One region of the Paracoccus ferrooxidans genome, then DNA from elsewhere that is predicted to be linked to it. Evidence: riboswitches for the same ligand, from Rfam matches in the RefSeq annotation. Region 1 holds a riboswitch; the other holds the start of a gene.

What was found. A riboswitch is a leader RNA that binds a small molecule or an ion and turns the genes downstream of it on or off. The one in region 1 is predicted to bind thiamine pyrophosphate.
Region 2: another riboswitch for thiamine pyrophosphate. It lies ahead of E3U26_RS02305 (TenA family protein); the one in region 1 lies ahead of thiD (bifunctional hydroxymethylpyrimidine kinase/phosphomethylpyrimidine kinase).

The regions. Positions count from the first base shown of each region.
Region 1 is NZ_CP038198.1:1,600,564-1,606,258, reverse strand. It holds gene E3U26_RS08075 (thiamine phosphate synthase) at 1-310, opposite strand, end outside; gene E3U26_RS08070 (thiazole synthase) at 307-1,071, opposite strand; gene thiS (sulfur carrier protein ThiS) at 1,073-1,270, opposite strand; gene E3U26_RS08060 (glycine oxidase ThiO) at 1,254-2,231, opposite strand; gene thiD (bifunctional hydroxymethylpyrimidine kinase/phosphomethylpyrimidine kinase) at 2,228-3,055, opposite strand; TPP riboswitch at 3,123-3,226, opposite strand; gene E3U26_RS08050 (HAD family hydrolase) at 3,408-4,010, shown strand; gene E3U26_RS08045 (MFS transporter) at 4,173-5,315, shown strand; gene aroQ (type II 3-dehydroquinate dehydratase) at 5,354-5,695, opposite strand, start outside.
Region 2 is NZ_CP038198.1:454,040-459,734, forward strand. It holds gene hflK (FtsH protease activity modulator HflK) at 1-827, shown strand, start outside; gene hflC (protease modulator HflC) at 827-1,954, shown strand; gene E3U26_RS02300 (AI-2E family transporter) at 2,031-3,221, opposite strand; TPP riboswitch at 3,392-3,522, shown strand; gene E3U26_RS02305 (TenA family protein) at 3,588-4,229, shown strand; gene E3U26_RS02310 (NUDIX hydrolase) at 4,233-4,706, opposite strand; gene ilvC (ketol-acid reductoisomerase) at 4,889-5,695, opposite strand, start outside.

The sequences.
Region 1 (5,695 bases):
CATGGTCGTGGGTCGAAAGGCCCAGCCGCAGCCCCGCCTTGCGGATCGCGGGAATGTCGGCGGTGTCCAGATCCTCTTGCCCCAGGTGGATGAAGTCGCAGCCCAGGTCGATGGCGGCCTGCCAGTGGTCGTTGACGACCAGCGTGGCGCCATGTTCGCGGCAAAGCTCCTGGCACAGCGCCAGTTCGCCCAGCAGCCGGGCGGGCGGCTGGTCCTTGATGCGGATCTGCACCAGCTTCACGCCCAAGGGCAGGGCGCGGCGCAGCCAGTCGCTGTTGTCGAAGATCGGATAGAAGCGCGGCAGTTTCATCCCAGCACCGCCATTCCGAACAGCGGGGTCGAGGGCGCGGCCATGTCCCGCGCCTCGATCGCGCCGGCGGCATGGGCCAGCTGGCCCGCCTCGATCGCCAGCGCCATGGCGCGGGCCATGGCGACCGGATCGCCGGCCTTGGCGACGGCGGTGTTCAGCAGCACGGCGTCATAGCCCAGCTCCATCGCCTGGGCGGCGTGGCTGGGCAGGCCGATGCCGGCATCGACCACCAGCGGCACGTCCGGGAAATGCGCCCGCAGGCTGCGCAAGCCGTAGGGGTTGTTCAGCCCCCGGCCCGAGCCGATGGGCGCGCCCCAGGGCATCAGCACCTGGCAGCCCGCGTCCAGCAGCCGGCCGCAGACCGACAGATCTTCGGTGCAATAGGGAAAGACCTGGAAGCCGTCGTCGGACAGGATGCGCGCCGCCTCGACCAGCGCGATCACGTCGGGGCAAAGCGTGTCGTGGTCGCGGATCACCTCCAGCTTGATCCAGGGCGTCTCGAACAGTTCGCGCGCCATCTGCGCGGTCGTCACCGCCTCGCGCACCGAATGGCAGCCGGCGGTATTGGGCAGGACCGGGATGCCCAGATCCTTGATGAGGTTGTGGAAATCCTGGCCGGCGCCGCCTTCGCGCCGCAGGCTGACGGTGGCGATGCCGGCGCGGGATGCGCGGAACGCCTGCGCCATGATCGCGGGCGAGGGGTATTGCGCCGTCCCCAGCATCAGCGGGCTTTCGACCGCGGTTCCATAAAAGTCCGGCATCTCAGCCCCCCTGCATCGGCGCCACGACTTCCAGCGCGTCGCCATCCTTCAGCGTGGTTTCCGCCCGCGCGGCGGCGGGCAGGAAGGCGCCGTTCAGCGCCGTCGCCACCTTGGCCGCGCCCAGTCCGATCTCGGCCAGCGCGTCCTGCACGGACGGGCCGTTCAGGTCGCGCGCCTCTCCGTTAAGGGTGATCTTCATCCATGAACTCCGGTTTCCGGCCCTTGAGAAGGTAATCGGCGGCCATGCGGGCCACGGCGGGGGCCAGAAGATAGCCGTGGCGGTAAAGGCCGTTTGCGTAAAGCGTGCCGCCGCGCCGGCGCAGGCGGGGCAGGTTGTCCGGGAAGGCCGGGCGCGCATCCGAGCCAAGCTCCAGGATCTCGGCCTCGGCAAAGCCGGGATGCAGGGCATAGGCGGCCGACAGCATCTCGACCGCCGAACGGGCGGTGACGCGATACTTGCCGCCCGTTTCCAGCATGGTGGCGCCGATCATGTAGACGCCATCGCCGCGCGGCACGAGGTACAGCGGGATGCGCGGATGCAGCAGGCGGATGGTGCGGGTCAGGGTCACTTCCGGGCAGCGGATCACCAGCATCTCGCCGCGCACGCCGCGCAGGTCGGCCAGGTCGTCCTTGGCCGCCAAGCCGCGCGCGTCCACCACAAGGCCGGTGGGCGTCCCCTCGGTCTCGATCTGGATGCCGCGTTCCTCCAGCCGGTCGCGCAGCGCCAGCAGGGCGGCGCGCGGGTTCAGGTGCGCCTCGGTCGCGAAATGCAGCCCGCGCGGGAAGCGGCCGGACAGTTCCGGCTCCAGCGCCGCGATCTCGTCGCCGTTCACCGGCTGATGCGCCTCGGTCAGCCGGGCGAAACGGTCCAGTTCCGCCCGGTCGCGCGAGGGCGCCAGAACCAGCGTGCCGCGGCGGATGACCTCGGCCCCGTTCGCCTGCCACCAGTCGGCGGCATCGACGCCCAGGCGCAGCACCACCGGCTCGGCGCTTTCGGCCTCGCAATAAGGGGCGAGCATCCCGCCCGCGCGCCAGCTGCAAGCCTGCGATCCGGGCTTGCCGGCCGGGTCGATGATGCGCGGCAGGGTGCCGCGCTGGGCCAGTTCGGTGGCGATGCAAAGCCCCATCACCCCGGCGCCAAGGATGGTGATCTGGTTCATGCCTGTCTCCAGAGCGCGTGGAAATGATGCACCGGGCCGTGGCCCAGCCCGACCGACAATTCGTCGGCGCGGGCGATGGCGGCCTGCAGCCAGCCATGGGCGCGGGTCATGGCCTGCGCCACCGTCATGCCCTGCGCCAGCCCGGCCGCGATGGCCGAGGAAAGCGAACAGCCGGTGCCATGGGTGTTGGGCGTCTGCTGCCGCGGCGCGGTCAGGACCAGCGGCTCGGGACCGATCAGCAGGTCGGTGCAGCTGTCCTCGGTGGCGTGGCCGCCCTTCATCAGCACGTTGGCGGCGCCCAGGGCGCGCAGCGCTTCGCCCTGCTGGCGCATCTCCTCGGGGGTCGCGGCGGGGGCAAGGTCCAGCAGGCGCGCGGCCTCGGGCAGGTTGGGGGTCAGCACGGTCGCCAGCGGGATCAGCTGCTCGCGCAGCGCCGAGACGGCCTCGTCCGGCAAAAGCGCGTCGCCGGATTTCGCCACCATCACCGGGTCCAGCACCACCGGGACCGGGTTGTCCGCCAGCAGCGCCGCCAGCCGGCCGGCGACGACCGTGATCGCATCCACGCCGCCGACCATGCCGATCTTGACCGCGCGCACGTCCAGGTCGCCGAAGACCGCGTCGATCTGGGCGGCGATCATGGCGGGGCTGACAGGTTCGACCGCGGCGACGGTGCGGGTGTTCTGCGCGGTGATCGCGGTGATGACCGAGGCGCCATAGACGCCCAGCGCCGAAAAGCTTTTCAGATCGGCCTGGATTCCGGCACCGCCGCCGCTGTCCGAGCCGGCGATGGTCAGTGCGATGGGATGGGGCTGCAATCCCGACATGGCCCGCCTTTCGTTTCGGCCGGGCACGCGGACGCTGGGCGGATGGGTGGCGGCCTGGGATTGCGGGCCGCGTCACTCTACCCTTCCCTACGCCGGCATGACCCGGATCAGGTTCGATGGGTCGGTGCCCGGCACCTCTCAGCCCCGTGCGGGGCTCCCCAAGTGTATGAGTCTTCCGCGCGACACTAGGCCCCGGCGCCCCGTATTGCAAGGGCCGCGCGCGGCCGGCCCCTCGCTGTCGCGGATCCGTCGGCCTTGCCGGCTGCATGGCGGGGCACGGGGCGCGGTTTTCGGGCTTTACAGCGCCGGGAATTCCGGCCGATCTGGGCGCGGCGAAATGCGGAACGATGCGATGAAAAGCGTGATCTTCGACCTGGGCGGGGTGCTGATCGACTGGGATCCGGCGCTGGCCTTTGCGGATGTGTTCACCAGCCGGGCCGAGGCCGAGGCCTGGATGGCCCGCATCGACTTTCCCGGCTGGAACCGGATGCAGGACGGCGGGCGCAGCTTTGCCGAGGGGCTTGCCGCCGCCCGTGCCGCCCATGGCGACGAGGCGCGCCACCTGGCCGGCTATCTGGCGGCTTTCCCCGTCACCATCGAAAAGACCGTGCCGGGCAGCTGGGCGATTGCCGAGGCGCTGCTGGCCCGCGGGGTGCCGCTTTATGCGCTGACCAACTGGTCGGCCGAGACCTGGCCCCATGCGCTGGAGCTGCATCCCCGGCTGGGCGGGCTGTTCGCCGACATCCTGGTTTCGGGCCAGGTCGGCGCGCTGAAGCCCGAGCCCGCGATCTTTCGGCTGCTGATGGACCGCAACGGGCTGCGCCCCGAGGACTGCATCTTCATCGACGACAGCCCGGCCAATGTCGAGGGCGCCCGCGCGCTGGGCATCGACGCGATCCGCTTTACCAGCGCCGAGGCGCTGGGCGAGGATCTGGCGCGGCGCGGGGTGGTTTGAAGGGGGCGGCTAGTCCGCAATGCGGGACTAAACTGCCATTGAACGGTGCGAATATTTCATGCATCGCCACAAGGCAGCTTCATCGGGACTGTGATGCCGCAACCAAACCCCGCGCAAACTTCCGCGGCTTTGATCAGACCGGCCATTCCGGCGACGGTCTGGATGCTGGGTATCGTCAGCCTTTTGATGGACGTCTCATCCGAGATGATAAATGCGCTGCTGCCCCTGTATCTGGCCGGAGGGCTCGGGGCGTCGGCCCTGGCCATCGGGTTTATCGAAGGCTTGTCGGTCGCGGTTGCGACCGCCACAAAGTTCCTTTCCGGCGTCCTGTCCGATATCAGCAGGCGGGCGAAGCCCCTGGCGGTGCTGGGCTATGGTCTGGGCGCGTTGTCGCGGTTGATCTTCCCATGGGCGGTGAGCCTGGACCAGATCGTGCTGGCAAAAGCCATGGATCGGGTGGGCAAGGGTATCCGGGGCACCCCGCGGGACGCCATCGTGGCCGCCGTGAGCCCGCCCGAAATTCGCGGGGCAAGCTTCGGCCTGCGCAAGTCGCTCGATACGGTGGGCGGATTCGTTGGCCCGCTGGTCGCGGTCGGCGCAATGATCCTGCTGGCGGGCGATATCCTTTCGGTGTTCTGGATCGCCGCCATTCCTGCCGCGCTCTGCATGGTCGTCCTGGTCTTCTTCGTGAAGGAGCCTGCGGGACGCCATTCGATGAAACGCGGAAGCTTCCGTCTTGTCGACGCGTTCCGGCTCAACCGGGCTGTCTGGGCCGTGATCGGGCTGGCTTCGATCATCATGCTTGCCCGTTTCAGCGAGGCATTCGTACTGCTGAAGGCGCTGGAGGCAGGCTTCACGCCCGCCTGGGTGCCGCTGTCGCTGGTCATCATGCACGCCGCCTATGGTCTGACGGCCTTTCCCGCAGGCAGACTGTCGGACCGGATCGGGACGTCCGGTTTGCTGCTTGGAAGCCTGGGTTTTCTGATCGCTGCCCACCTGACGCTCGCTTATGCCGCGACGGTGTGGGTCTATGTCCTCGGCACGGTGCTCTGGGGGTTGCACATGGGGCTCTCGCAGGGGCTGCTTGGCGCGATGATTGCTGCGGCGACGCCCGAACATCTGAAGGGCAGCGCCTTTGGCACGTTCAATCTCGTGACCGGTGTGGTCGTGCTGGTCGGGAATACCCTGGCCGGATGGCTGTGGCACAGTGCGGGTTCCGCGACGCCTTTTCTCGTCGGGGCCGGGCTGTCGATCCTCGCGATGATCGGCATTGCATCAGGCGCACGCCGATCCAAGATGCCCTGACCGGCAGCTAAGGGCTCAAACCCACCGCCCCAGCCCGCCTATCCCACCAGCTTCGCCACGTGGCGAAGCGCCAGCAGGTAGCCGTGGATGCCCAGGCCGGCGATCACGCCCTCGGCGCGCAGGCTGACATAGGAATGGTGCCGGAAGCTCTCGCGCTTGTGGACGTTCGAGATATGCACCTCGATCACCGGACCGTCGAAGGTGTTCAGCGCATCCAGGATCGCGACCGAGGTGTGGGTGAAGGCCGCCGGGTTGATGACGATGGCCTGGGCCGATCGCCGCGCCTCGTGGATCAGGTCGATGATCGCGCCCTCGTGGTTCGACTGGTGGAAGGCGATCTCCAGACCAAGCTCGGCACCCAGCGCCCGGCAGTCGCGTTC
Region 2 (5,695 bases), 1.1 Mb from region 1:
GCAAGCCCGTGGGCACCGGCGAGCCGGGCCTGAACTTCGCGCCCTGGCCCGTCGTCACCGCCGAGGTGGTGCAGGTCTCGGGCGAGCGGACCACGGAGATCGGCACCGGCCGCGCCGGGCCGATGGATTCGGGGCTGATGCTGACCCGCGACCAGAACATCGTGGACATGGCCTATCAGGTGGTCTGGAACATCTCGGACCCCGAGAAATTCCTGTTCAACCTGGCCGATCCCGACGACACCATCCGCGCCGTCTCGGAATCCGCCATGCGCGACATCGTGGCGCGTTCGGAACTGGCGCCGATCCTGAACCGCGACCGCGGCGCCATCGCCGACGACCTGAAGCTGGCGGTGCAGAACACGCTGAACGACTACGAGGCCGGGATCAACGTGCTGCGCGTCAACCTGGACCGCGCCGACCCGCCGCGCGAGGTGATCGACAGCTTCCGCGAGGTGCAGGCCGCCCAGCAGGAACGCGACCGGCTGGAGAAAGAGGCCGACGCCTATGCCAACCGCGTGCTGGCCAGCGCCCGAGGCGAGGCCGCCGCCGTGATCGAACGCGCCGAGGCCTATCGCGCCGAGGCGGTGAACAACGCCGAGGGCGAGGCCGCGCGCTTCAACTCGGTCTATGACGAATATGTCAAGGCGCCGGAGGTCACGCGCCGCCGGATGTATCTGGAAACCATGGAGAAGGTTCTGGGCGGGGTGAACAAGGTCATCCTCGATGGCGAGGCCGGGCAGGGCGTGGTGCCCTATCTGCCGCTGGATCAGCTGCGCAGCGGGGCCTCGGGCTCCGGCAACACCAATACCGGCGGGGGGAACCAGTGATGAACCGTGCAATCTCGCTTCTGGCGCTGCCCTTCCTGGTCGTGGTGGCGGTCCTGGTCATCGCCGCGCTCTATATCGTCGACGTGCGCGAAAAGGCGCTTGTCCTGCGCTTCGGCGAGGTGGTCGAGGTGCGCGAGGAGCCGGGCCTGGGCATCAAGGTGCCCTTCCTCGACAATGTGGTGAAATACGATGCCCGCATCCTGGGCCTGCCGACCCCGCCGATGGAGGTCACGCCGCTGGACGACCGCCGCCTGGTGGTCGATGCCTTCGCGCGCTGGCAGATCACCGACGTGGTGCAGTTCCGCCGCGCGGTGGGCTCTGGCGGCATCGAATTCGCGCAGCGCCGGCTTGAGCCGATCGTGACCAATGCGATCCGGCAGGTGCTGGGCTCGGTGCCCTCGACCACGGTGCTGTCGGACGACCGCACGCCGCTGATGAACCGCATCCGCGACCTGGCCCGCGACGACGCCCGCGACCTGGGCATCCGGGTCATCGACGTGCGCCTGACCCGCACCGACCTGCCCGAGCAGAACCTGACCGCGACCTATGCCCGGATGCGCGCCGAGCGCGAGCGCGAGGCCGCCGACGAGATCGCCCGCGGTGGCGAGGCCGCGCAGCGCGTTCGCGCCGCCGCCGACCGCACCGTGGTCGAGCTGACCTCGGAAGCGCGCAAGCGGGCCGAGGTGGTGCGCGGCGAGGCGGATGCCCGCCGCAACGCCATCTATGCTGACGCTTTCGGCCGCGATCCCGAGTTCTTTGCCTTCACCCGCTCGATGACCTCCTATGAGCGGGCGCTGAAGGGCGAGAACAGCTCGCTGGTGATCCAGCCCCAGGGCGAGTTCTTCGACTATCTGCGCAATGACGGCGCGGACCGGGCCAATCCGGTGCCGGTGCCGACGCCCGCCGCCACCGAGCCCGAGTCGGAGTCCGAGTCGGAGGAGGAGCCGCAGACCGAAGGCGCGCTGCAACCGGGCGAGACCCCGGCGCCGGCCGAAACCGACCGCACCGGCCAGCCCCTGGGCTCCAGCGCCGGGGTGACGCTGACGCCGCTGCCGGAATCGCTGGCCAGCCCGCCGCAGGAAGAGCCGGTGGTGCCGCCCGCCGCGACGCCGGCGCCGGCCGACTGATCCGCGGGACGAACAGCGCAAAAGGAAAGGCGGGACGCGGCTTGCGTCCCGCCTTTTTCATGCCGGGGGCCGACGGTCACTCTAGGCCGATGAGCTTGCTGTCCTGCCGCTGTTCCTCTTCCGACAATTCGCGCTGCCATTCCCGCCAGATCGAGACCAGCAGCGCCATCAGCACCGGGCCGACGAACAGCCCGACGATGCCCATGGTCTTGACCCCGCCGATCAACCCGAAAAAGGTCGGCAGGAAGGGCAGCTTGACCGGACCGCCGACCAGGACCGGGCGGATGGTCTTGTCCACCACGAACAGCTCGCAGGTGCCCCAGATGAACAGCGCCGCCCCGGCAAAGGGCGTGCCGCTGGCCACCAGATAGGCCGAGACCAGGGTGAAGGACAGTGGCGCGCCGCCGGGGATCAGCGCCATGAAGCCGGTGATGACGCCGAATGTCACCGGCGAGGGCACGCCCGCCAGCCAATAGGCGATGCCCAGGATCACCCCCTCGCCGATGGCGATCAGCGTCATGCCGGTCACGGTCGAGCTGATGGTGGCGGGCACCACGCGCGACAGCCGGCTCCAGCGGTCGGGCAGGATGCGGCGGCCGACCTGGTCGATCTGCGCCACGATCCTGTCGCCGTCGCGGTAAAGCACGAACAGCGTGATCAGCATGAACAGCAGCGTCAGCGCCAGGTGGAAGGCCAGCGTGCCCGCCGTCACCGCGCCGCGATAGATCGCGCCGATGTTCGAGCCGCTGACCAGCTGCACGATCTCGCTGATGCCGCCGGGGCGGCCGACATAGGTCTGCCAGTTCTCGTCCAGCCAGTCGCCGACCTGCGGCAGCTCGACCATCCAGCCCGGCGTCGGCGCGCCCGAGCTGTTGACCACGATCGCCCAGTTGATCCAGTCGCGCAGCTCGCGGAAGGCATAGATCAGCGCCATGGCGATGGGGATCAGCAGGAAGCAGACCAGCACCAGCACCAGCAGCGTGGCCGCGCCGGTGCGGCCCAGGTTCAGCTGGTGGGCCGCGCGCTCGCGCAGGGGCCAGCTGGCCAGCGCGATCACCATGGCCGCCAGCACCGGCACCAGGAAGCCGTGGAAGAAGTAGATCGAGGCCGCCACGATGGCCAGCAGCAGCCAGCGCGCGGCCGAGATATTGGTCAGCAGGGGCGGCCGGTGCAGGCGCAGACCGACCTGTTTCGGGCTTTGCTGCAGGGCAGCGGCGGGGTTCGGCTCGGTCGTGGTCGTGGGTTTCGGCATTTCGCCTGTCGTCATGGTTCCCGGTCCTGACTGCGGGCGGCTCGCGCGCCCGCCCTGTCGCAACGAGATAACATCTGGCCCCCGGCTGCAAGACGGAATGCCGCCTCGGGCCCGGCCGCTCCCGGATTTCCCGGCTCACGATCCTGTGGGCGGCGCGTGACAGCCGCGGCCATCCGCGCTAACCTGGCGCCACCAAGGGGAGCCCCGGCAAGGGGCTGAGAAACCGCTGGCCCGGCGCGACCTGCAACGGGCGGCGCGGTGACCCTTTGAACCTGACCCGGATCATGCCGGCGGAGGAATGGGAATGACGCACCTGCCTTTTGCCGGCCTCACCGCGAGGCCGCCGCACCGACGGTCTCGCCCCCAAGCCATGAGGGCATGATGACCGAAAGTTTCTTTGAGACCCTGCGCCGGGAATGCGCGACGGAATGGTCCGCCGCCGTCGGCCACCGCTTCGTGCGCGAAGTTTGCGACGGCAGCATCGCGGATGCGGCGATGGCGCGCTACCTGGTGCAGGACCACCGTTTCCTCGACGCCTTCCTGACGCTTCTGGGCGCCGCCATCGCCTCGGCCGACCGTTTCGAATCGCGGCTGCGCTTCGGCCGCTTCGCCGGCATGGTCTCGGGCGAGGAGAACGACTATTTCCTGCGCGCCTTTGCCGCGCTCGGCGTAGGCGAGGCGGACCGCGCCGCAATTCCCGACAGCGCCCCTACCGCGGGTTTCCAGGCGCTGATGCGCGAGGCGGCCGAGACGCGCGCCTATCCCGCCGTTCTGGCGGTGCTGAACGTGGCCGAGGGGCTCTATCTCGACTGGGCCATGCGCGCGACCCAGCCGCTGCCGGCGAATTTCGTCCATGCCGAATGGATCACGCTGCACGACAATCCCTTCTTCCGCGATTTCGTCGGCTTCCTGCGCGACGAATTCGACCGGGCAGGCCCCGAGGCCGCAGAGCAGGCGCGGGACTTCTTCCGCCGCGCCGTTACGCTGGAACTGGCGTTTTTCGACGATGCTTTCGCTTCTTAGCGATCAATCCTCGATAATTTCCATCTCGGGCGGGCTGCCGGGCGGCCCGCTTTCGCGATAGTCCAGCACGATGCGCGCCAGCCCGGCCGGGGCCAGGCGCTGGGAGGTGTGGCGCATCTCAGCGAGGCTCCACCAGCGGAATTCGCGGATGGTGGCGGCTTCGGGCGCGTCCTGGATCGCCGGGGTGAAGCCGGGGGTCTCGACCAGGAAATAATCCTCGGACTGCCGCCAGCGCTGCCGGTGCAGCGTCATGGTCACGCGGCGCCGCCAGACCAGCGGGCCCAGGGCGGGCAGGGCCAAGCCCAGCTCCTCGGCCAATTCGCGGCGCAGGGTCTGTTCCGGCGTCTCGCCCGGCTCGGTGCCGCCGCCGGGGGTGATCCACCAGTCGCCGCCGCCGTAATCGACCCGCATCAGCAGCACCCGGTCCTCGGGCGTCAGCAGAATGGCCCGCACGGCCTGCCTGTCGATGATCCGCATGTTCCTTGCCCTGAAAACGCCCGGCCTGCCGGGCTAGCACATGCCCGGCCAAGGGCGGCGTGGCCTGCGGCCTCCGCGATCGGGAAAGCTCGCCCGACGCGATATGCCGGCTCCCGCCGCGCGCCTCTGCGCCCGCGAAATGGAAAAGCCCCGCCGGGGCGGGGCTTTCCATGGCATCGCGCTCAGTTGCGCTCCTTGTCCACCATCTTGCCCTTGGAGATCCAGGGCATCATGCCGCGCAGCTTCTCGCCGACCTTCTCGATCTGGTGTTCGTCGTTGATGCGGCGGGTCGCCTTGAAGAAGGGCTGGCCCACGGCGTTCTCCTGCATGAAGTCGCGCACGAACTTGCCGGTCTGGATGTCGGTCAGCACCGCCTTCATCCGCGCCTTGGTCTCTTCATAAGGCAGCACGCGCGGGCCCGAGACGTATTCGCCATATTCCGCGGTGTTCGAGATCGAATAGTTCATGTTGGCGATGCCGCCCTCGTAGATCAGGTCCACGATCAGCTTCACTTCGTGCAGGCATTCGAAATAGGCCATTTCCGGCTCGTAGCCGGCCTCGACCAGGGTTTCGAAGCCCATGCGGATCAGCTCGACCAGGCCGCCGCACAGCACCGCCTGCTCGCCGAACAGGTCGGTTTCGCATTCCTGGCGGAAGTTCGTCTCGATGATGCCCGAGCGGCCGCCGCCGATGGCCGAGCAATAGCTCAGGCCGATGTCCATGGCCTTGCCGGTGGCGTCCTGATGCACCGCGACCAGGCAGGGCACGCCGCCGCCCTTGACATATTCGCCGCGCACGGTGTGGCCGGGGCCCTTGGGCGCCATCATGATCACGTCCACGCCGGGCTTGGGCTCGATCAGGCCGAAATGCACGTTCAGCCCGTGGGCAAAGGCGATGGCCGCGCCTTCGCGCAGGTTGTCATGCACGTATTTGCGATAGGTCTCGGCCTGCAGCTCGTCGGGCATGGTGAACATGATCAGGTCGGCCCA